DNA from 3 places in the Clostridium bornimense genome. Region 1 is predicted to be linked to each of the others. Evidence: riboswitches for the same ligand, from Rfam matches in the RefSeq annotation. Region 1 holds a riboswitch; each other region holds the start of a gene.
The links. Region 1 has a riboswitch for cobalamin ahead of CM240_RS02375 (sirohydrochlorin cobaltochelatase). Riboswitches for the same ligand answer to the same signal wherever they lie in the genome.
Positions count from the first base shown of each region.

Region 2: it holds a riboswitch for cobalamin, as region 1 does, so the genes downstream of both, CM240_RS05695 (ABC transporter substrate-binding protein) here and CM240_RS02375 (sirohydrochlorin cobaltochelatase) in region 1, are expected to answer to the same signal.
Region 3: it holds a riboswitch for cobalamin, as region 1 does, so the genes downstream of both, CM240_RS15970 (energy-coupling factor ABC transporter permease) here and CM240_RS02375 (sirohydrochlorin cobaltochelatase) in region 1, are expected to answer to the same signal.

Region 1 is NZ_HG917868.1:520,410-527,834, forward strand. Features, by position in the region: gene CM240_RS02370 (SurA N-terminal domain-containing protein) at 327-1,334, shown strand; cobalamin riboswitch at 1,511-1,707, shown strand; gene CM240_RS02375 (sirohydrochlorin cobaltochelatase) at 1,873-2,700, shown strand; gene CM240_RS02380 (cobyrinic acid a,c-diamide synthase CobB) at 2,700-3,989, shown strand; gene CM240_RS02385 (precorrin-8X methylmutase) at 3,991-4,614, shown strand; gene cbiD (cobalt-precorrin-5B (C(1))-methyltransferase CbiD) at 4,624-5,715, shown strand; gene cbiE (precorrin-6y C5,15-methyltransferase (decarboxylating) subunit CbiE) at 5,712-6,311, shown strand; gene cbiT (precorrin-6Y C5,15-methyltransferase (decarboxylating) subunit CbiT) at 6,322-6,900, shown strand; gene CM240_RS02405 (cobalt-factor II C(20)-methyltransferase) at 6,903-7,425, shown strand, end outside.
Region 2 is NZ_HG917868.1:1,288,931-1,296,355, forward strand. Features, by position in the region: gene CM240_RS05670 (bifunctional adenosylcobinamide kinase/adenosylcobinamide-phosphate guanylyltransferase) at 1-210, shown strand, start outside; gene CM240_RS05675 (histidine phosphatase family protein) at 197-805, shown strand; gene cbiB (adenosylcobinamide-phosphate synthase CbiB) at 809-1,750, shown strand; gene cobD (threonine-phosphate decarboxylase CobD) at 1,757-2,833, shown strand; gene CM240_RS16805 (alkaline phosphatase family protein) at 2,826-3,845, shown strand; cobalamin riboswitch at 3,889-4,064, shown strand; gene CM240_RS05695 (ABC transporter substrate-binding protein) at 4,204-5,115, shown strand; gene CM240_RS05700 (FecCD family ABC transporter permease) at 5,108-6,127, shown strand; gene CM240_RS05705 (ABC transporter ATP-binding protein) at 6,136-6,900, shown strand; gene CM240_RS05710 (Dph6-related ATP pyrophosphatase) at 6,897-7,425, shown strand, end outside.
Region 3 is NZ_HG917869.1:554,292-561,716, reverse strand. Features, by position in the region: gene rodA (rod shape-determining protein RodA) at 160-1,293, shown strand; gene CM240_RS15975 (energy-coupling factor ABC transporter substrate-binding protein) at 1,506-1,814, opposite strand; gene CM240_RS15970 (energy-coupling factor ABC transporter permease) at 1,807-2,562, opposite strand; cobalamin riboswitch at 2,696-2,883, opposite strand; gene CM240_RS15965 (energy-coupling factor ABC transporter ATP-binding protein) at 2,916-3,743, opposite strand; gene cbiQ (cobalt ECF transporter T component CbiQ) at 3,755-4,546, opposite strand; gene CM240_RS15955 (ATP-binding cassette domain-containing protein) at 4,789-5,379, opposite strand; gene CM240_RS15950 (ABC transporter permease) at 5,380-6,147, opposite strand; gene CM240_RS15945 (ABC transporter substrate-binding protein) at 6,119-7,096, opposite strand; gene CM240_RS15940 (Crp/Fnr family transcriptional regulator) at 7,125-7,425, opposite strand, start outside.

The sequences.
Region 1 (7,425 bases):
ATTAAATTTCGTCAGTGAGATTCCCTTTCTGATTTTTACTGTTAAACATAAGTTTATATAGTATATTATGCTACAGTAGTATTTCTATTGTATAGTTATAGATCTATGATATAATTATAAAATGATGAAAAAGTTTTCATGAACATTGGAATATAATATATTGACATGAAAATGACATAAAAGTTCGGTATAATCTACAAAGAAATATACTGATTTTGTTCATGCAAAAATTAAATGTTTTATAGGGATAAATAATACTATATATACTATGAAGTATTGTGAGAAGCAGTTTATCATATAAAACAAAGAAGGTGGAGGAAATAAAATTGAAGAAAATAAGAAATACAGTTATTGCTATTGGTCTTATATTTGCAACTATGGGATTAACATCATGTGCTGTGCTAGAAAAGACTGATAAAGCTAAAGGAAAACAAATAGTTGCAAAGGTTGGAGATACTGTAATAAAGAGATCTCAAGTAGAGAGTGAATTAAAAGATTATGAAGCAACTCTAATAGAAAACTATGGAGAAGATTTTCTTAAGGATGATACAGCAAAATCATACTATGAATCTGCAAAACAAAGTAAATTAGATGAATTAGTTTATAATGAATTGGTACAGATGTATATAAAAGATAATAATATCGAAGTTAACGATGAGGATAAAGAAAAATATGTTGACGAACAAATGGAATATTATAAGAGTGCTTTAGGGGCTACTGATGATGATTTTGAAGAAAAGGCAAAGGCTCAATTTAATCTTACTTTAGATGAAATGAAAGAGGTATTAGGGGAAATGTATTATTCTAAAGTTGCTGGAGAACACTTATTAGAAGTAAGTTCTAATGAATCAGCAATGGAAAAGTATAAAGAAGACAATAAAGAAGATTATGATGCTATGGAAAACCAAAAAGCTGTTCTTTATATTGTAAATTCAGACAAAGAAAAAATTGAAGCTGCTAAGAAAGAATTAGATGCAGGAAAATCAATTGATGAGATAGCTGCAACATACTCAACAGATTCAGGAGCAAGTAATGGTGGGTTCTTTGGATTTATGGATACAGATTCAGAAGACATGTCTAGTATAGATGCTAACTTCGTTGAAGCAGTAAAGAATTTAAATGTTGGTGAAAAATCAGATATAGTAGAGTCTACTAAAGATGATGATGGAAATTTAAAGTTTGGGTATTTCTTAATTCAAATTGTTGATAGAGAAACTGGACTTAAATATCAATTAAAACAAGATATACTTACTAATGGTGTAGAAGCTAAATTAAAATCAATATATAAAGATAAATTAGAAACAGATAAATATAAAGATAATTTAAATAATTAGTAGTTTTTATAGTGTAATAATACGTTATAAAAGAGACTATAATATATGGGTATTGCATGATATTTTATAAATAAATGTTGTGCAATACCTATTATTTTATAGAATTAATAGCAGGTGATTTATGATGATTGTTAATATGTTGTGAATTATAATGATATAGTGTATAATTACCTTAATTAAATAGGACAATTTTGGGTTTTTGAATATAATCTTAATTATTCAAAATTAAAAGGGAAAGTGGTGAAAGTCCACTACAGCCCCCGCTACTGTAAAAGCAGACAAATCTTCATTTATCCACTGACTACTTTTGTTGGGAAGGAGAAGAGGCGGTTGATGCTTAAGTCAGGAGACCTGCCTAAAGTTATGCTTACTTCGGTGGGAAGGCAAAAGCAAAATTCAGTAAAAGTGGAGACCTAAGTAGATTATACTTTAGGTTTTATTATTGATAAAAAATGAGCTGTCGCACGAAGGCGTGTGACAGCTTTTTTTAGTACTTGTGCTCTGTGCCTTCTAAGCTGTGTTCTAGAAAGGAGTTTTTATGAAAAAAGCAATTTTAGTTATAAGTTTTGGAACTAGTTACATAGAGGCTCTAAAAAGCTCAATTGAAAGGGCTGAGGAGTCTATAAGAAATTATTTTATTAATTATGAGGTGAGAAGGGCTTTTACTGCACATAGGATTATAAAAAAGCTTAATGATAAATATGGTATGGATATAGATGCTCCCGAGGATGCTTTAGAGAAATTATATAATGAAGGTTACGAAGAGGTGATAATGCAACCATTGCATATAATACCGGGAGAGGAATTTCAGTATATAAATAAGGTTAGGCTTCAATATGAGGGAAAGTTTAATTCTTTAAAGTTAGGAAGACCTATATTTTATTATCAAGGGGTAGAAGGTATACCTAATGATTATTCTTTATTTATTGATGCTGTTAAAAATATCTTTCTAGATGAGGAAGCTGTTGTTATGGTAGGGCATGGTACTGCAAATCCTAGTAATGCTGTTTATGGATGTCTTCAATCAGTGTTAGAAGATGAGGGATATAACAATATTTTTGTAGGTACTGTAGAAGGATATCCAACAATAGAAACTGTTATTAAAAGAGTAAAAAGTAAAAATATTAACTCCGTTAAGTTAATACCACTTATGTTGGTAGCAGGAGATCATACTTTAAATGATATATCCTCTGATGATGAAGGATCATGGAAATCAATGCTAGAGAAGGCCGGGATAGAAGTTAAAACATATCCTCATGGTCTTGGAGAGTTAGATAGTTTCAATAAATTATATATCACTAGAATAGAGGATATTATAGAAGGAAGATATATTTCTATTGGTGAAACAAAGAAAGGGCATAGATAATGAAAAGTGTAATGATTTCTTCAAATAGAAGTGGTGGAGGAAAGACTACTGTAACATTAGGATTAATGAAGGCATTAAAAAATAGAGGATATAAGGTTCAGGGGTATAAAACTGGGCCAGATTATATAGATACTGCATTTCATAGTGAGGTTACAGGGGTACCATCAAGAAATTTAGATTTATATCTTATGGGAGAAGATGGTGTAAAAGCAGCATTTTCTAGAGGTGAAGGTGATTTAGCAGTAATTGAAGGTGCTATGGGATTATATGATGGTAAAGGATTAGATGAGGAATATTCAAGTTATAGTATATCAAAGGCATTAGGTGATATACCTATAGTTCTAGTATTAACGGCTGAAGGTCAAAGTGTAACTTTATGTGCAGAAATAGAAGGACTTAAGAATTTTAGAAATGCCAATGTTGTTGGAGTGATATTAAATAATATATCAGAGGGATATTATAATTTATTAAAGCCAGCAATAGAAATAAACTGCGGTATAAAAGTTTTTGGATATTTACCTAGAGAAGAAAAAATAGAATTATCTAATAGACATTTAGGTTTAGTACAGAGTATTGAGGTAGATAATCTTTTTGACAAGATTGATATAATTGCTGATATGATGGAAAAATATATCGATTTAGATGAAATACTGAAAATCTTTAAAGAAGTAAATCAATACGAAGATTTATTTCATATGAAGGATAAAAAAATTAAAATTGCCGTTGCTTATGATAAGGCTTTTAGATTTTATTATAAAGAAAATTTAGAATTATTAGAGGAGATAGGAAAAGTTATTTATTTTAGCCCATTAAGGGATGAGAAATTGCCAAGTAATATAGATTTTCTTTATTTAGGTGGAGGTTATCCAGAGGTATTTAAGGAAGAGTTAAATAAGAATTTTTCTATGAGAAATTCAATAAGAGAAGCATTAGAGGACGGGCTTAGATGTTACGGAGAATGTGGTGGGCTTATGTACCTTACAGAAGCTATTGATGATGTTCCTATGGTTGGTTTCCTTAATGGTAAAAGCGAAATGACTAATAGATTAAATAGATTCGGTTATGCTACGGTGAATTATGATGGTATAAGTATAAATTGTCATGAATTCCATAAATCAAAGGTAGAATCAAATGAAGAGACTGTGTATAATGTGGAAAAGTTTAAATATAATGGGGATAAAATTTCTTGGAATTGTGGATATATGAAAAAAAATACATTAGCTGGTTATCCACATGTACATTTTTTTGGCAACATTGATTTCTTAAAATACATAATAAAGGGGAAATAATATGAGGTATATAAAGAATCCTATGGAAATTGAAAAAACTAGCTTTGAGATTATTGGTAGGGAAATGGGAGAGCATAATTTTACAGAGGCACAATTGCAAATAGTAAAAAGAGTTATCCACACTACTGCAGATTTTCAGTATAAGGATTTATTAGAAATTAGTGAAGGTGCCATAGAAGCTGGAAAGGAAGCGTTAAGAAATTCACCATTAATTTATACAGATACAAATATGATACTTTCCGGCATTAATAAAAGGGCATTAGGTACTTTAAAAGGTAATGCTATTTGTTATGTAAACTTGGAAGAGGTACATAAAGAAGCAAAAGAAAAATCAATAACTCGTTCTATGGCGGCGGTGGAGAAGGCTTGTGATGAAAATGTTGATATTTTTGTTTTTGGTAATGCTCCTACCGCTCTCTTTAAGCTTAGAGAGTTAATAAAAGAAGGAAAAGCAAAACCAAAGCTTATTATTGCTGTACCAGTTGGTTTTGTAGGAGCAAGTGAGAGTAAGGAAGGATTAGAGGAATTAAATATACCTTATATAACTGTTAGAGGAAGAAAAGGGGGAAGTACTGTAGCTGCATCTATAGTAAATGCACTAATGTACATGATAGTTGAAAGGTAGGAATAAGATATGCTAGACCTTTATGTAGAAAGTGGTGGAAAAAAATTAAGATGTGGATATACTACAGGTTCTTGTGCTACAGCAGCAGCTAAGGCAGCTACATATATGCTAATAAATAATGTAACTATTAGTAATATAGAAATTGATACACCTAAAGGGATTAATCTTAATTTGGAGCTTAATAATATAGAATTTGGTGAAGATTATGTAAAGGCTTCAGTAATTAAGGATTCTGGAGATGATAGTGATGTTACTGATGGTATAGAAGTGTGGGCTAAGGCAGAAAAAATTAATAAAGGATTTATTCTAACTGGCGGCAGGGGAGTAGGTATGGTAACTAAAGATGGGCTATTTGTTCCTAAAGGAGAATATGCTATTAATCCTGTACCTAGAGCAGAAATAGAAAAAGCAGTACAGTCAGTTATTACTAATGATAGTGGTATTAAAATAACTATTGAAATCCCAGAGGGAGTAGAGATTGCAAAAAGAACTTTTAATCCTAGATTAGGTATAGAAGGGGGAATTTCAGTTTTAGGGACAACGGGAATTGTATATCCAATGTCAGAAGATGCTCTGAAGGAGTCCATAAAAATAGAAATTAATCAGAAGTCTCTAGGACAAGAATTTTTAGTATTAGCTTTTGGAAATATTGGTGAAAAATGTGCCATAGAACAAGGGTATAGCATTGATGATATTGCTATAATATCTAATTTCGTTGGCTTTGCTTTAGAATGTTGTGTATCTGCAAAGTTAAAAAAGGTGTTATTAGTAGGTCATATAGGAAAGATTAGCAAAATAGCTTACGGTTGTTTTAATACTCATAGTAGAGTAGCTGATGTACGGCTTGAAGTAATAGCATTAGAATTAGCGTTACTAGGTTATGATAGAGAGTTTGTTAAAAAAGTTATAGAGCAAAAAACTAGTGAAGGTGCTGTTAAGTTTTTAGGCGATGGATATTATGAACTATATAAAAATATTGGTGATAAGGTAAAGGATCGCATGGAGTTATATATATATGGAGAATTACAATGTGATGTAATAATGTATAGCGGTTATTCAGATTATAAAATTTTATATGATTCTAGAGGTAAGGAAAAATGATTTATATAGTAGGGTTAGGACCAGGAAGTAAAGAATATATATTGCCTAAGGCAATAGAGATTTTAAATGGTAGTGATAAGATAATAGGGTTTTCTAGGGCTATAGATTCCTTGGAATTCATAAAAAATGAAAAAGTTAAGGTAAAGTCTTTAAGTGAGATAATAGAGCTTTTAAATGAAAATGAAACAATATCTATAATAGCTTCTGGAGATCCAACTTTTTATGGTATTACAGAATATGTGCAAAATAAATACAATGGAAAAATAGAAGTTATTCCAGGAATAAGTTCATTTCAATATCTTACTTGTAAGCTAGGTAAATGTTGGAGTGGCAGTTATTTAGGTAGTGTTCATGGAAGAGAAGATAAATTTATAGAAAAAGTTTTAGATCACAAAATTTCAATATGGCTTACTGATAGTAAAAATACTCCTTTAAAATTATCACAAGCTCTTTTTTTTAACAACATAAAATGTAAGGTTTATGTGGGAGAAAATTTATCTTATAAAGATGAAAAAATAGTGGAGGGTACTCCAGAAGAAATAATTAAAAATAATTTTGGGAATTTATCAATATTAATAGTTGAAAGGGAAATATAGGGGTGTATATATGGCAATAATTAAAGATAAAGATTTTATTAGAGGAAAGTGTCCTATGACAAAGGAAGACATAAGAGTATTAACTATTGCAAAAATGGATATTCAAGAAGATTCTAAAATAATTGATATCGGATCTGGTACGGGAACAATAACAGTTCAGTCTGCAATAGAAGCTTCAAAGGGAATGGTATACTCTATAGAAAGAGATGAAGATGCTTATGATACAACTATAAAAAATATAGATAAATTTAATTGTACCAATGTGGAAATTACAAAAGGCGAAGCAATAGAAGTTTTAGATAGTTATATAGAAAAAGGGATTAAGGTTGATTCTATATTTATTGGTGGTAGTGGTGGAAGTATTGAAAAAATTATTGATAGATGTGATGCCTTATTAAAGGAAGATGGAGCATTAGTTATGAATTTTATAACTTTAGATAATTGTTATAAAGCAATGGAATATGTTAAAAGATATAGTTATTTAACTAATATATCTTTAGTTAATATAAGCAACAATAGAGAAGGAACTTATATGATGATATCAAATAATCCAATTTTTATAGTTAAGTGTAGTAAAGGGGAGGTTTAATAGTGGCAATTTTATATGGTATTGGTGTCGGACCTGGAGATCCAGAATTAGTTACGATAAAGGCAGCAAGAAGAATTGCAGATTCACAAGTGGTAGTAGCACCTAGTGCAGAAGAAGGTGGAGAAAGTATAGCTTTAGAAACCGCTAGGGAATATATAAAAGAAGGTACAGAAGTAGTTATAAAACATTTTCCTATGGGAAAAGAAAATAGAGTATCTAAGATAAAGGAAGCATATGATTTTATTGAAGAAAAGCTTAGAGAAGGAAAAAATGTTTCATTTTTAACTATAGGTGATCCTTATATTTATAGTACATATATTCATCTTTTAAAGCATATGGAGGAGAGAGGTTTTGAGGTAGAAACTATAGCGGGAATACCGTCTTTCTGTGCCGCAGCAAGTATTGTTGATAGAACACTGGTAGTAGGGAACAATCCATTGTTAATATTGCCAGCAGCAAGGGTACAAGATATTAAAGATGAAAAGTACGTTGTTATTATGAAAGTATATAAACAAGAGGAATTAG
Region 2 (7,425 bases), 770 kb from region 1:
GTTGATGAATTACATAAGATTAAAGAAAAACTAAAAGATAAAATAATAATTTGTGATGATATTTCTTCTGGAATAGTTCCATTAAAGAAAGAAGAAAGACTTTGGAGAGAGGATACTGGTAGATGTCTACAAATATTAAGTAAAGAGGCTAATATTATATATAGAGTTTTTTGTGGAATACCTACATTAATTAAAAATGAAGAGTTATAATTTATATTTTATAAGACATGGAAAAACGAAGGCAAATGAATTATCAAAATATTGTGGTAGTACAGATATTTCATTAAGTAAGATAGGGATTAAAGAACTTGAAGCATTTAAGGAAGTAAATAATTATCCTGAGGGAGAGATATATTTTACTACAGGAATGAACAGAACAAATGAAACTATGAAAATCATATATCCCAATATTCAATATGAAGTAATAGATGGATTTAAGGAATATAATTTTGGAATATTTGAGATGAAATCTTATGAAGAGTTGAAATTTAATAAAAGTTATTTATCATGGATAAATGATGAAATGGGAGAAGTAGTTTGTCCTAATGGGGAAAGTAAAAAAGACTATAGAAAAAGGATTCAAGAAACATTTATAAATATAACAAAAGATATTATTGCTAAAAATATATCAAATGCAGTATTTATTTGCCATGGTGGAACTATAGGAACTATACTAGAATTATTCTATGATAATTCTAAAAACTTTTATCAGTGGCAACCTAGATGTGGAGAGGGTTATAAGATAGTAGTAACTGGTAAAGAAAAAATTGAAATTATTGATGTAGAAAGAATATTTGAGGTTTGATTTATGATATGTTTAACAATAGGTGTTTTATTAGATTTTATAATAGGAGATCCACAAAATCCTATTCATCCCGTTAGAATTATAGCAATGCTGGCTAAAAATTTAGAAGAAAGATTACGTAAAATTATGAATAATAACTTGAAATTAGCAGGAGCTATTATGTGGTTTCTAGTTATTGCTATAACATTTTTTGTTTCTAGTGTTGTTGTTATAATTTTTAATAGAATTAATAATTATTTAGGAATTTTAGTTTCATCAGTTATGATTTATTTCTGCATTTCTTCTAAGGGACTTATAGTTGAGGGATTAAAAGTTGTTAAGTTTATACTAAATAATGATATTATAGGAGCAAGAAAACAGCTTTCATATATAGTGGGAAGAGATACAAGTAGTTTAGAGAAAGATGGAATTTTAAAAGCTGTTGTAGAAACTTTAGCAGAAAATTTATCTGATGGAGTAGTAGCACCATTATTTTATATAGGGATAGGTGGAGCACCACTTGGGATTATGTATAAGGCTGTAAATACTATGGATTCTATGTTCGGATATAAAAATGAAAGATATAGGGAATTCGGATATTTTTCAGCTAAAGCCGATGATATATTTAATTATATTCCTGCTCGTTTAACAGCTATTCTAATAATATTAGTATCTTTTATTTTGAGGTTAAATACTAAAAATTCCTTTAAGGTTTATAAGAGAGATAGGAATAAACATCTTAGTCCTAATAGTGCACATCCTGAAGCTGCTGTAGCAGGAGCGTTAAATCTTAGATTAGGAGGTCCAAATTATTATTTTGGAAAATTAGTGGAGAAACCTTATATAGGTGACTATCTAAAGGACATAGAAGTGGAAGATGTATATATAACTAATAAAATAATATATAGTGTTACAATTTTATCATATATAATAGCTATAGTACTTATATTTATAATAGGGAGGTAGAGTGGTTTGTATTTAGGAATGCATGGTGGAGATGTGGAAGAAGTTGCAAGACGATATAATATAGATAAGAAAAATATTATAGATTTTTCTGCCAATATAAATCCATTGGGAATAAGTGAAAAATGTAAAGAAGCCATGATAGATTCACTTAATAATATAAATGTATATCCTGATATAACTTATTTTAGGTTAAAGAAGTCAATATCAAGATTTGAAAATATTAATTCTAATAATATTTTTTTAGGTAATGGAGCAGCAGAATGTATATTTAATGTGGTTAGAGCTATTAATCCTAAAAAAGCATTAATACCAGCACCAAGTTTTTCAGAATATAAACAAGCTGTTGACAGTGTTGATGGAGAAATAAAATATCATGTTTTAAAAGAGAACAATAATTTTAATTTTGATGAAGATTTTATATGTGATATTACTGAAGATGTTGATCTAGTGTTTATATGCAATCCTAATAACCCTACAGGAACGTTAACATCAAGAGAATTCATTTTAAAAGTAATTGAAAAGGCCAAGATTGTTGATGCTATTATAGTCATAGATGAATCGTTTTTAGATTTTGTTTTTGAAGAGGAAAGATATACTTTAAAAAATTTAATAAATAGTTTCGATAGGTTAGTAATAATAAAATCCTTAACAAAATTTTTTGCACTACCAGGGGTAAGGGTAGGATATGGTATTACATCAAATACGAAAATTATGAAAGCAATTAAAAAAATATCTATTCCATGGAATATAAATACCGTAGCTGTTGAAGGAAGTATAGCATCTCTTAATGATACGGAGTACATAAAAAAGACCAGAGAATATATGGAAAAAGAAAGAGAAAATCTTTATAAAGAAATAAAATCACATAAGGGGATAAAAGTTTTTAATCCATCTGTAAATTATATATTTTTTAAATTAGAATCTAATATAGACTTAAGGGGAAAATTATTAGAAAAGAATATACTAATAAGAAGTTGTGAAAACTATTATGGATTGGATAATAGATATTATAGGGTTGCGGTAAAAAGTAATAGTGATAATAAAATTCTAGTTAAATTATTAGAAGAAGTGTTAAATGAGTAAAAAGAAAGTATTAATAATTATAGATGGATTAGAGGAAAATGAAAATGAATTTTTGGTAGATGTATTGAAAAAAGATGTAAAAAATACATCTATTGGTATTGATGAAAAGATAGTCGATACTGGAGTTAATGGATTTAAATCAGAAAGCTTAATTTGTATATTAAACATACTTGGATATCCAGCTAATATATATAAAATTTATGAAAGAGCATATTTTGAATCTATAGCTAGAGGTTATAGTAAATTAGAAAAAAAGACTATATTACGTTGCAATATAGTTAAAATATCAGATAATAGATTAATAGATTTCACCGGAGGTATATCAAAAGAAATTGGGAAAATGCTTATTGATAGAATACAAGAAACTATTCCTTATATTCAGCATTGTAGTTCTTATAAAAATTTAATTTTTTTAGATGAGCCATACCAATATATAAAGTCAATTCAATTGCCACCACCGCATTTTAGCATAGGTAAAGTTATTGATAATAGAAATGATAGAAATATTATTACGGAGATTATGGATAAATCTAGAAAAATATTTAGTGATTTAGGATACACAAATCTTCTATTATGGCCATGGGGAGCATCAAAAAAAACTACGTTGCCCAGCTTTTATATAAAGCATGGATTAAAAGCTGCTGTTGTATCAGGTATCGACTTAGTTAAAGGAATAGGAAAGGTGTTAGATATGGTAGTCCCTAATATAGATGATGCTACTGGAGATATAGATACAAATTTAGAAAATAAGTTAGAGATGACTTTAAAACTTTTAAAGGAAAAAGATTTTATATTATTACATATAAATGGGTGTGATGAAGCTGCACATCGTAAAGAATATGATAAAAAAATCATGTTTTTTAATAGAATAATTAAAGTTGTAATAGAGCCTCTATTGAGTGAAGTTGATAATAACTTTGAAGTAATAGTAGGAAGTGATCATATTACAAATTCAGTTACAGGAGAGCATGCTGATGGAAAAGTGAAATTTATTGGTTTTAAAGTTAAGTGAAGAGTTTGTATTGACAATAATAGCTTAAAATAATATAATCAATAAGAAAATTGACATAGAATGTGTTATAGACTTAATAGGGAATAAAGTGAAAATCTTTAACTACCCCAGTAACCGTGAAACTGACGAAATCTTTATTATAGCCACTGCGAAAGCGGGAAGGTAAGAGAGAGTAGGATGAAGTAAAGTCGGGAGACCTGCATTTTATGATGAATTATTATCTTCTGAGGGTGGGATAATAATATATACTATTTTTGAACATAAAGATAAAATAACCCCTGGGTTATTTTTATTTTTTTGTGCAAAATATGTATACATATATGTAAATTCCTTCAATAAAAACGTGAGGAGAATAAAAATGAAAAAAACAAAAAAATTTTTATCACTAATATTGCTAATAGCAATGTTAACACTTTCATTAATTGGATGTGGAAGTGAAAAATCTATTACTATGGAAGATAGGGAAGGAACTAAGTTTACTTTACCTTCTAAAGTAGAAAAAATTATTTCGACAGCACCATCAAATACAGAGGTATTAGTAGAATTAGGATTATCGGATAAACTAGTTGCCATAGATAAATATTCTACAGACATAGAAGGTATAGATAAGGATTTACCTACAATTGATTTTAGAAATCCCGATGCTGAAACAATTATATCTTTAGAGCCTGACATTATAATAGCTTCAGGACATAATAAAACTGGAAATGAAGATCCATTTGCAGCAATAAAAGAAGCTGGTATTACAGTTGTATATATTCCAAGTAGTGATAGTATTGAAGGTGTATATAAAGATATAAGCTTTATTGCTGATATAACTGGTACTGAAGAAAAAGGTGAAAAAATTATAGATGATATGAAGAAGGAGATTTCAAAAATTGCTGATATAGGTAAAACTATTACTGATAAGAAAAAAGTATATTTTGAAATAGGTTCTTCATCAAGTTTATTTAGCTTTGGTAAAAATACATTTTTAAATGAAATGATAGAATTAATAGGTGCTGAAAATATTTTAGGCAATGAAGAAGGTTGGGTATCTCCAAGTGAAGAAATTATTATTAAAGACAACCCAGATGTTATTTTGACAAATGAGCCTGTAGACAATATTATAGATACTATTAAAAATAGAGAAGGATGGGGAGAAATAAATGCAGTAAAGAATAACAATGTTTATCTTATTGATAAAAATGCATCATCTAGACCTTCTCAAAATATAATTAAAGCATTAAAGGAAATGGCTAAAGCCATTTATCCAGAGAAATATGAATAGGAATAGAAAAATATTATTGATATCTATATTTATAGCTATTTTAGTAATTTGTATTGGAACTTCCATTGGAAGTTCCAATATTAATATACAAGATGTTATATCAATAATATTAAATAAAATGTTTAAAATTCCTCTTTTAGAGGGAATAGAAGAAAGATATGTATCAATAATATGGAAACTTAGGTTACCAAGGGTATTGTTAGCTTTCCTTGTTGGAGCGGCTTTATCTGTAAGTGGAGTTGTTATACAATCAATTTTAAAAAATTCATTGGCATCACCATATACTCTAGGAATATCTTCTGGAGCATCATTAGGAGTTGGTATAGTAATTGTAACTGGCATAACTATTCCTATATTAGGAGTATTAATGTTACCAATAGTAGGTTTCTTATGTGGCCTTATTACAGTTTTTGCTGTGGTGTTATTTGCATCAAGAGTAGATAAAACTATGGGAAATAATACATTAATTTTATCTGGAATGGTATTTTCATTATTTGCAAATGCAATATTAACAACAATAACTGCTTTATGTAGTGAAAATATTGAAAGTATAAGTCTTTGGCAAATGGGCTCTTTTTCTTTAAAAGGATGGTCTTATGTAAAAGGTGGTAGTATATTTTTTATAATAGGTTTTATTGGTGTTATGTTATATGCTAGAGAAATGGATATTTTATCTTTTGGAGAAGATCAAGCAAAATCTATTGGAGTAGAGACGGAGAGGGTAAAAAAGAAATTATTATTTTTAGTAGCAATTTTAACAGGAACATCTGTAGCTTTAAGTGGTGTTATCGGTTTTGTAGATCTTATAATACCTCATCTAGTTAGGAAGGTTGTAGGTTCAAAACATATTTATGTTGTGCCTATGGCATTACTTTTTGGAGGATCATTTATGGTAATAACAGATTTAATTGCAAGAACAGTGGTAGTACCATCGGAGCTACCAGTAGGTGCAATAACTGCATTGATAGGAGCACCGTTTTTTGCTTATATTTATTTTAAAAAGTCTAAGTAGGTGTATATATGTTAGAAGTTACTTCGCTATATTGCGGTTATGATAAAGAGATGATTATAAAGAACGTTAGTTTCGTTGCAAATAGAAAAGAAAATCTTTGTATAGTGGGACCAAATGGATCGGGTAAAAGCACATTATTGAAGTCTATTGGTAATCTTTTAGGATATAAAGGAAGAATAACATTGGATAACACTGATATTAATACTTTTACAAGAAGTGATCTTGCAAAAAGAATAGCGATATTAAGTCAGATAAGCACAATACATTTTCCGTATACTATTTATGAAACAGTGGCATTAGGAAGATATGCACATATGAAAAATTCTAGATTATCTTTAAATAAAGAGGATAAGGATATAATATTTGAAAGTCTTAGAATGGTAGGACTTTTAGAAATAAAAGATACATATATAAATAATCTTTCTGGAGGACAATTGCAAAGGGTATTTTTAGCAAGAACTTTTGCGCAAAATCCCGAAGTAATATTATTAGATGAGCCTACTAACCATTTAGATTTAAAATATCAAATAGAAATATTGGAATACTTAAAGAAATGGTCTGAAGAAAATGATAAGATTTTAATAAGTGTGTTACATGATTTAAATTTAGTTAATATATTTAGTGATAAAGTAATAGTTTTAAATAATGGTGAAATTGCTGAAATTGGTGATACAAAAAAAGTACTTAGTAGTAAAATGTTAAATGAAGCCTATAATATGGATATAAGAAATTTTATGATAAATTCCTTAAAAAAATGGGAGGGAAATAAATGAAAAAGTTTGTGATGTCTTATAGTACTGGAAAGGATAGCACATTATCGCTGTTTAGGATGATTAATAAAGGATATATTCCTTATGGATTGTTAGTAACCATTAATAAGGATGAGGAAAAGAGTTGGTTTCATGACATTGATAGAGATCTTTTATTAAAGGTTAGTGAAGAATTAAATATTGATCTTATAGAGGTACAATGTAGTGGTAATAAATATGAAGAATATTTTGAAGATAAGTTAGTGCAATGTAAAAGAGATGGTGTAGACTATTGTGTATTTGGAGATATAGATATTGAAAGTCATAAAAGATGGGGAATAGATATATGCAACAAAGCTAATATGGAGGCAATATTTCCAATTTGGAATGAAGATAGAGAAAAGTTGGTTTATGAGTTTATTGATTCAGGATTTAAGGCTGTAATAAAGAAAGTAGAAAACAAATTTTTAGGTAAGGAATTTTTGGGGAAGGTACTTACTAAAGAAGTTGTAGAAGAAATTAAAAAATCAGGAGCAGATCCTTGTGGTG
Region 3 (7,425 bases), on a different replicon from region 1:
TTATAAAAAGTAATAAGTGTAATGAAAAAATCTATAACTACCTTAATTTTCAAAAAAAGTTGTTTCTTTTCATATAAAGTGATGATTTTACACTATAAAAAATAAATAGTTATATATAGAGGGGGTGAAATAATGAAGCAAAATTATAAAATTGGGAAAATATTGTCAAATCTAAAAATAAATAAAAAGCTAATAAGTGAACTAGATTTTACAACACTTATGATAGCAGTTGCAATTGTTATTTTTGGAGTACTTAATATTTATTCAGCTACATACAATAAAACTTTAGATGGTGTGCTTATCGGTTTTAGATACTCAAAATTACAACTTATGTGGCTCGTAATAGGGCTAATTGTAGTATATTGTATCCTAACTATCGATTATTCTTTCTTTAAAAACTATGCATATGTGATTTATGGAACATCTATTATATTATTATTGATAAATAAATTTATAGGTACGGAGAGTAAAGGGGCACAATCATGGATAAAGATAGGCTCTTTTGCAATACAGCCTTCAGAATTTGCAAAATTAGCTATAATAATTATCGTTGCGAAGAAAATAGAAGATATGGGTGGAAAAATAGATTCATTTAAAAAGCTATTAATTATTTTTATTTATGCTATTATACCAACATCTTTAGTTATAATACAACCAGATATGGGTATGAGTATGGTAATTTTCTTTACAGTACTGGGTATGGTAATAGTAGGTAAACTTGATTGGAAGATTATTGGTGGAGGATTTTTACTTTTGTTTATTTCAATTGCAGTAGTATGGAATAGTGGTTTAATTCAACCATATCAAAAAGAACGTATTATGACTTTTATAGATCCTTCAAGAGATCCTTTAGGAAAGGGATATCATGTGATACAATCTAAAATTGCTATAGGATCTGGTGGATTTACTGGAAGTGGATATAAAAATGGAAGTCAAACAAAAGGTGGATTTATCCCAGAAGCATGGACTGATTTTATTTTCTCAGTAGTTGGCGAAGAATGGGGATTTATTGGCTCTTTTGGTCTTTTGATGCTGTATGGAATTATGATTTTTAGAATGATTAATATAGCTAAGGAATCAAAAGATGTTTTTGGATCAATACTTGTAGCTGGGGTTACAGGATCGATGTTATTCTCAATTTTAGAGAATATGGGTATGAGTATTGGATTAATGCCGATAACAGGGATAACACTACCTTTTATGAGTTATGGAGGTAGTTCTATGCTTGTATATTTTATGAGTTTAGCACTTGTTTTAAATGTTGGTATGAGACATAAAAAAATTAATTTTTAGTGAAAACAACAAAAGGTATCATTGAAAGAGGTAACTGAAAAGTTAGTTTTGCAATAATCCCATTTTACAAGGTGAAAATGTATTTTAATATAGATTCCACATTTAGGTGCAAACAAATCTAGATAGAAGGAATATAAAAAACCAGAAATTTAAGCTGTAATTTCTGGTTTTTAAAAGTAACAATATAGAAATACTATACATTATAAAATTTTCTAATTATTTTCCAACTTTTTTCGTTCTACGAAACGACCCATGAAGAAGGAAATTATACCAACACCAATTCCTGTTTGTACACAAAATAGAAGGCTTTCAACCTCTCCAGGAAGTTCACCATCGATAAGGGTTTCCATAATTGGAGTGAACCAAGGCTCGTGTTCTTCACCTTGAATTTCACTGATCATAACACTTCCAGCATCATCAGAGCCACCAAATTCAGCACCTTTTAAGGTGAATAAAGGAATAATTGCAATGGCAGCAGCAATTACTAACAATATAAGTACAGTTCTTTTATTTTTACTCATGAATCTTATCCCCCTTTAAAAAACCTAAAATAGTTAATTCAGATTTTGCATATGTTTCAAGTGCCATAACTATTATTACAGTAAGGATACCTTCTATAATAGCTAATGGTAATTGTGTTGGAGCAAATACGCCTAAAAATTTTACAATAGAAGCAGGTATACCGCCTTCTGGTGATGGATAAGCCATAGCTAATTGTAAACTAGTTATACAATAAGTAGCTAAATCTCCCATAGCAGCAGCAAGGAAAACAGCTACTTTTCTATTACATTTAAACTTAATGGATAATTTATAAAGTGCGAAAGATATAATTGGACCAGCTATTGCCATAGAAAATGTATTAGCTCCTAATGTAGTTATTCCACCATGAGCTAATAAAATAGCTTGGAATAAAAGGACTATTATTCCTAAAATACTGACAGCAAAAGGTCCAAATAATATTGCACCAAGGCCTGTACCAGTCATATGTGAACAACTTCCAGTTACTGATGGTATTTTTAGTGATGATATTACAAAGATAAAGGCTCCAGCCATAGCTAAGATAGTTAGTGACTTTCTGTTAGCAGAGACAGTTTTCTTTATAGAAATAAAGCCTAAAATAAGAAATGGTAATGAGATTAGTCCCCAAGTTACACAATACTTAACTGGAAGATATCCTTCCATGATATGCATTGCATTTGCTATAGGATTAATACTGAATACTGTAGCAAAAATAATTGCAAAGATGGTAAGTTTTTTGTGATTTTTCATTGTGATTCCTCCTTAAAATAAAAAAAGACACATTAACTAATGATTCCCAGTCATTAGAATTGCATCTTAAACTAACACTTTTTAATATTAAAAAAGTGTTCTACTAAATATTTAGTCATCGCTCGTAACTAAATATCTTCGTATGCAAAAGGCAGGTATTCTGACTCTGGCTTCAAACATTATATCTTGTCTTCCCAGTTTCCCAGTGACATAAAATTAAGATACAACTATACCAACACAGCGGCGGGACCGTAAGGGACTTTCACCCTTTTCCCTATTATCCTGCGGAGAAACACAGGCACCTTTTGCATTTAAATTGTAATTAATAACCACTTATATATTACAATGGCATTCTATAAATTGTCAATTAATAATTTCATCTCATCTATAGTTCTTGGATAAGATAAGGTTGTCACATTATTTTTTTCTTTAAGCATCTCATATACATCAAATAATATTGGTGTTTTTAAATTTGCTTCTTTTAAAATACTTTGATTTTTAAAGATATTAACAGGTATATCGTCGGCAATTATTGTACCATTAGCAAATAAGATAATACGGGTAGCCCACTTATATGCAAAATCTACATCATGGGTAGAAATTAATAGAGTTTTTCCATCATCATAAAGTTTACTTAGTACATCTTCAAGTAAATTAATATTTAAAGGATCCAGTGATGCTGTTGGTTCATCAAATATTATTATCTCAGATTTCATTGCAATTATATCGGCAATAGTGACACGCTTTTTTTCACCACCACTGAGGTAATGGGGAGGCCTGTCCTTAAGAGATGTAATATTCATGTATTCTAAGGATTCGGTTACTCTAGACTTTACTTCTTCAATAGGAAGCTTCATATTCATAGGACCAAAGGATACCTCAGAGAAAACTGTTGAAGCTATAATTTGATTATCAGCATCTTGAAACACCATACCGATATTTTTTCTTAAAGTATTTAGATTCTTGGAAGTCATTATAATTCCATCATAAATAATATCACCACTATCAGGATGTAAAACACCATTGAGATTAAGAAAAAAAGTAGATTTTCCAGCACCATTTGCACCAAGAAAAGCTATTTTTTCGCCTTTGTTAATAGATAAGGTAATATTATTTAAAGCTTTCTTATCAGAATTGTAGCTGTAGTTCAAATTTCTTATTTCTAATATTGGATTCTTCATTATATCACCTCTTATTTAGTTATTATCCATAGTATTATTAAAAGAATAAAATACCCCACTGAATATAATAATTGAGAAATTTTTAATGGCTTGGCTTCTTCTAAAAATAGCATTTCCCCATTGTAACAACGAGATTCTATAGCATCATAGTAACCATTTGCTTTTTTTATTGATAATATCAATAAGTTTCCAGCAGTTCTACCGAAGGATAAGCAAGAAGTTTTAAAGTCCACATAACCAAGTCGGGATTTAGCAGAAGTTTTCATTTTGCTATGAATATCCATTAATACAAAGATAAATCTATAAATCATATTCATTAGCTCTATAATTATACTAGGAATATGAGCTCTTCGAAGAAAGGATATAATTTCTATGGTACTAGTAGATAGGGTAACCATATACATCGAACTTATAGCACCAAAGGCTTTTATAATAATTTTTATAGCGACTAAAATGCTAGCATTAGAACTATGTAGGTAGAAAAAATATATATTAACATTATATTCACCAATAGGTTTAGTAGAAAAGCTTAAAGTAATAGCAATGGTACTTAAGATCATAAAGGTTAATGGAATCTTCAATAAAGATAAATAGTTTCTAATATTTATTTTGCCTTTGTATATTGATATAAAAGTCATAGCAATTGTAATATAAACTGAAATAAGAATACTATCGGCAATTATACAAATAAGTAATGAGGAAAAACCTAAGATTATCTTAAAACTAGGATTCCAATGATTAATTTTTGATATATAGCTATAGTAATCAATAGAGTTTATACCATTATGTTTGTGCGTTCTCATAATTCACCTCCTTTTACAGATAAAGTATAGGTAAAAATTTAGATTATGTCAAAGAAAAACCAAAGTTTTTTACCTAGAATCATTATGTAACTTCACTAATAAAAGATATTGAAAGTTGAAAAAGAAATATATAAATTTATAGATGGAGTTCTATTCACTGGAGGATAAGTTGTATTAAAGAATGGTTAATCAATATTTGATTATTACTTTTTTTACAATAATAATTTTATCCTTTTAATGAATTATACTAATTTCTCAAAATCACATATGTTTATTTTCAAGCCATTAAAGTAATCTAACTCCTCCATATCATGGGTAACTATTATTACTGTCTTATCTTTTATTTTTTGTTTTATAAAATTAATTACAGATTTTTTTGTATTTATATCTAATCCTTTAAAAGGTTCATCTAATATTAACAAATCAAATTCATATAGCAAGGCCCTAAGTATCGCCGCTCTTCTTTTCATACCGCCACTTAACTCTTTTGCTGGCTTATTTTTGCAATCTTTCATTCCTACCTTATCTAAAGCTTCTTCAATATTTGAGTCATTTAAATTAGATGAAACTAATTTTATATTTGCCATTACACTTAAATTTTCACACAATCTATCTTCTTGAAAAACGGTACTTATCCTCTTATTATCAATACCTTCTATGGTACCTTTATCTATACTTTCAAATCCCATCAATACTCTTAATAAGGTTGTTTTTCCACTACCTGACTTACCTTTAATATAGGTAATTTGGTTTTCTTTAAACACATAATCATAATCTTTTAATATAATTTCATTATTATATGACTTACATACTTTTTTTAATACTATATCCATTTAGATACGCTCCATCTTTATTAAAATTCTATCAATAATTCTTAAAAATATCCTTTGAAATAAGATACTTATTACAATAATTACTATTGTCCATGCAAACAAATCTTTAGTATCTAAAAATATTTTTGCTTGATATAAGTTTTCTCCTATTGAATTTTTAGGCAAACCTATTACTTCTGCTGCGATTCCTGACTTCCAACAAAGACCTAGTGATACACTACATGCTGATCTTAAATATGGTGCAACTTGAGATAAATATATGTATCTTATCCTTTTAGCTTTTGAAATCTTAAATAAATCTGCCATTTCTTTAATTTCTTTTGGTATGTTATTTATTCCATCTAAAATATTTCTATATACAATAGGCAGCACCATTAAAAAAGAGATAAAAATTGAAAGATTCTTTGTTGGTATCCATATTAAGCTTAAGATAATGAATGATGCCACTGGTATAGCTTGTATTACTAATATTAAAGGCTCTATCAATTGGTTAAATTTTTTTATATAGGATGAAAAAATTGCAAATATTGAACCAAATATAAGTGCTAATAAAAAACCTGTAGTAATTTTACTGAATGAAAATAAAATAGCTTTCCAGAAATCTATTTCTAAAATTAGTTCACTTAATCTCTGAAATGTTGAAATAGGAGACACTAAAAGTATCTCCTGAGAAATTATCACACTACCTATTTGCCAAACTAAAACCCAAAACACTACTGCCCATAAAGATATTTTATTATTATTTTTTACTATAATAGAAGTCTTCACTTGGCATCGCTCCTCCTATTGATTCAGGATTTTGCTCTAATAATGTATTTAAATACCCCTCAAGCTTTTCTTTCATTTCTTCACCACTTATAAATGTTATGTTACAATATGGTATTGCTTTTTTTGCAACTTCTGCTGTAACTATATCATTAGCTTCAATTAGCTCAGCTGCACTATCTATATTAGTATTTGTAAATTCCACTGATTTTTCATATTCTTCTAAGAAGTTACTTACTTTTTCAGGATATTTTTCAACAAATTCTTTTCTTGCTACTATAACGCCTGTAACTAATGAACTATCATTAGTTGATTTTTCCCATTCTTCATTTAAATCTAATGCTATTCTTATTTGGGGATTTTTTGTTATAGCTGTTGTCACAAATGGTTGAGGTAACATTGCTATAGCACCTGCTTCTGCTGATATTGCAGCTAAACACTCTGTGTGTTCTGATTTATATTCAATAGTTAAATCTTTTTCTGGATCTATTCCATTTGCTTTTAATATATAGTTAAGGGCATATTCTGGTGTTGCTCCTTTTCCACTTGCGTATAATGTTTTTCCTTTTAAATCTTGGATTGAATTTATATTCTCCCCATTTTCAACTATGTATAATACTCCTAATGTGTTTATACCTAATGAAACTACTTCACCATTTGTTTTATTGTACAGTATAGAAGATAAGTTTGATGGTATCGCAGCAATATCAATCTCTCCATTAACAATTTTTGGAGTTAGTTCATCTGGTGAACCTGCAATAGTAAACTCATACTCATTTTCAGTATTGCTTTCCTCATCATCAATCATTTTTACCATACCCATAGCTGTAGGACCTTTAAGTGCTGCTACTTTTGTTGTTACTTCTTCTTTTTTAGTTGTACTAGCACCACATCCAACTATAGAAACCATAAGTAATGTAGCAATCATTAGTAGTGATATTTTTCTTTTCATACTCTTTCTCCTTTAAATTTGATATATTTTAACTATAATATAAAATGCTCTCAATCTTATCTTTTTGAAGAATCTCTATATTTTTTCCATCTATTCGTAGATATCCTTCATTTTGAAATTTTGATAATTCTCTAAAAAGAGATGCTCTGCTAACACCTAATATTTTAGTTAGCTCTTCTTTTGAATGATCTAATTCCACTTTGCCAGTATTTTGGTCATTATTTAATAAAAACTCAATAATTTTGTTTTTGCTTGATTGTATAGTTAAAAATTCTATTTTTTTTAGTAGGAACTGTATCTTGTTATTACAGAACTTACAATACTGTATA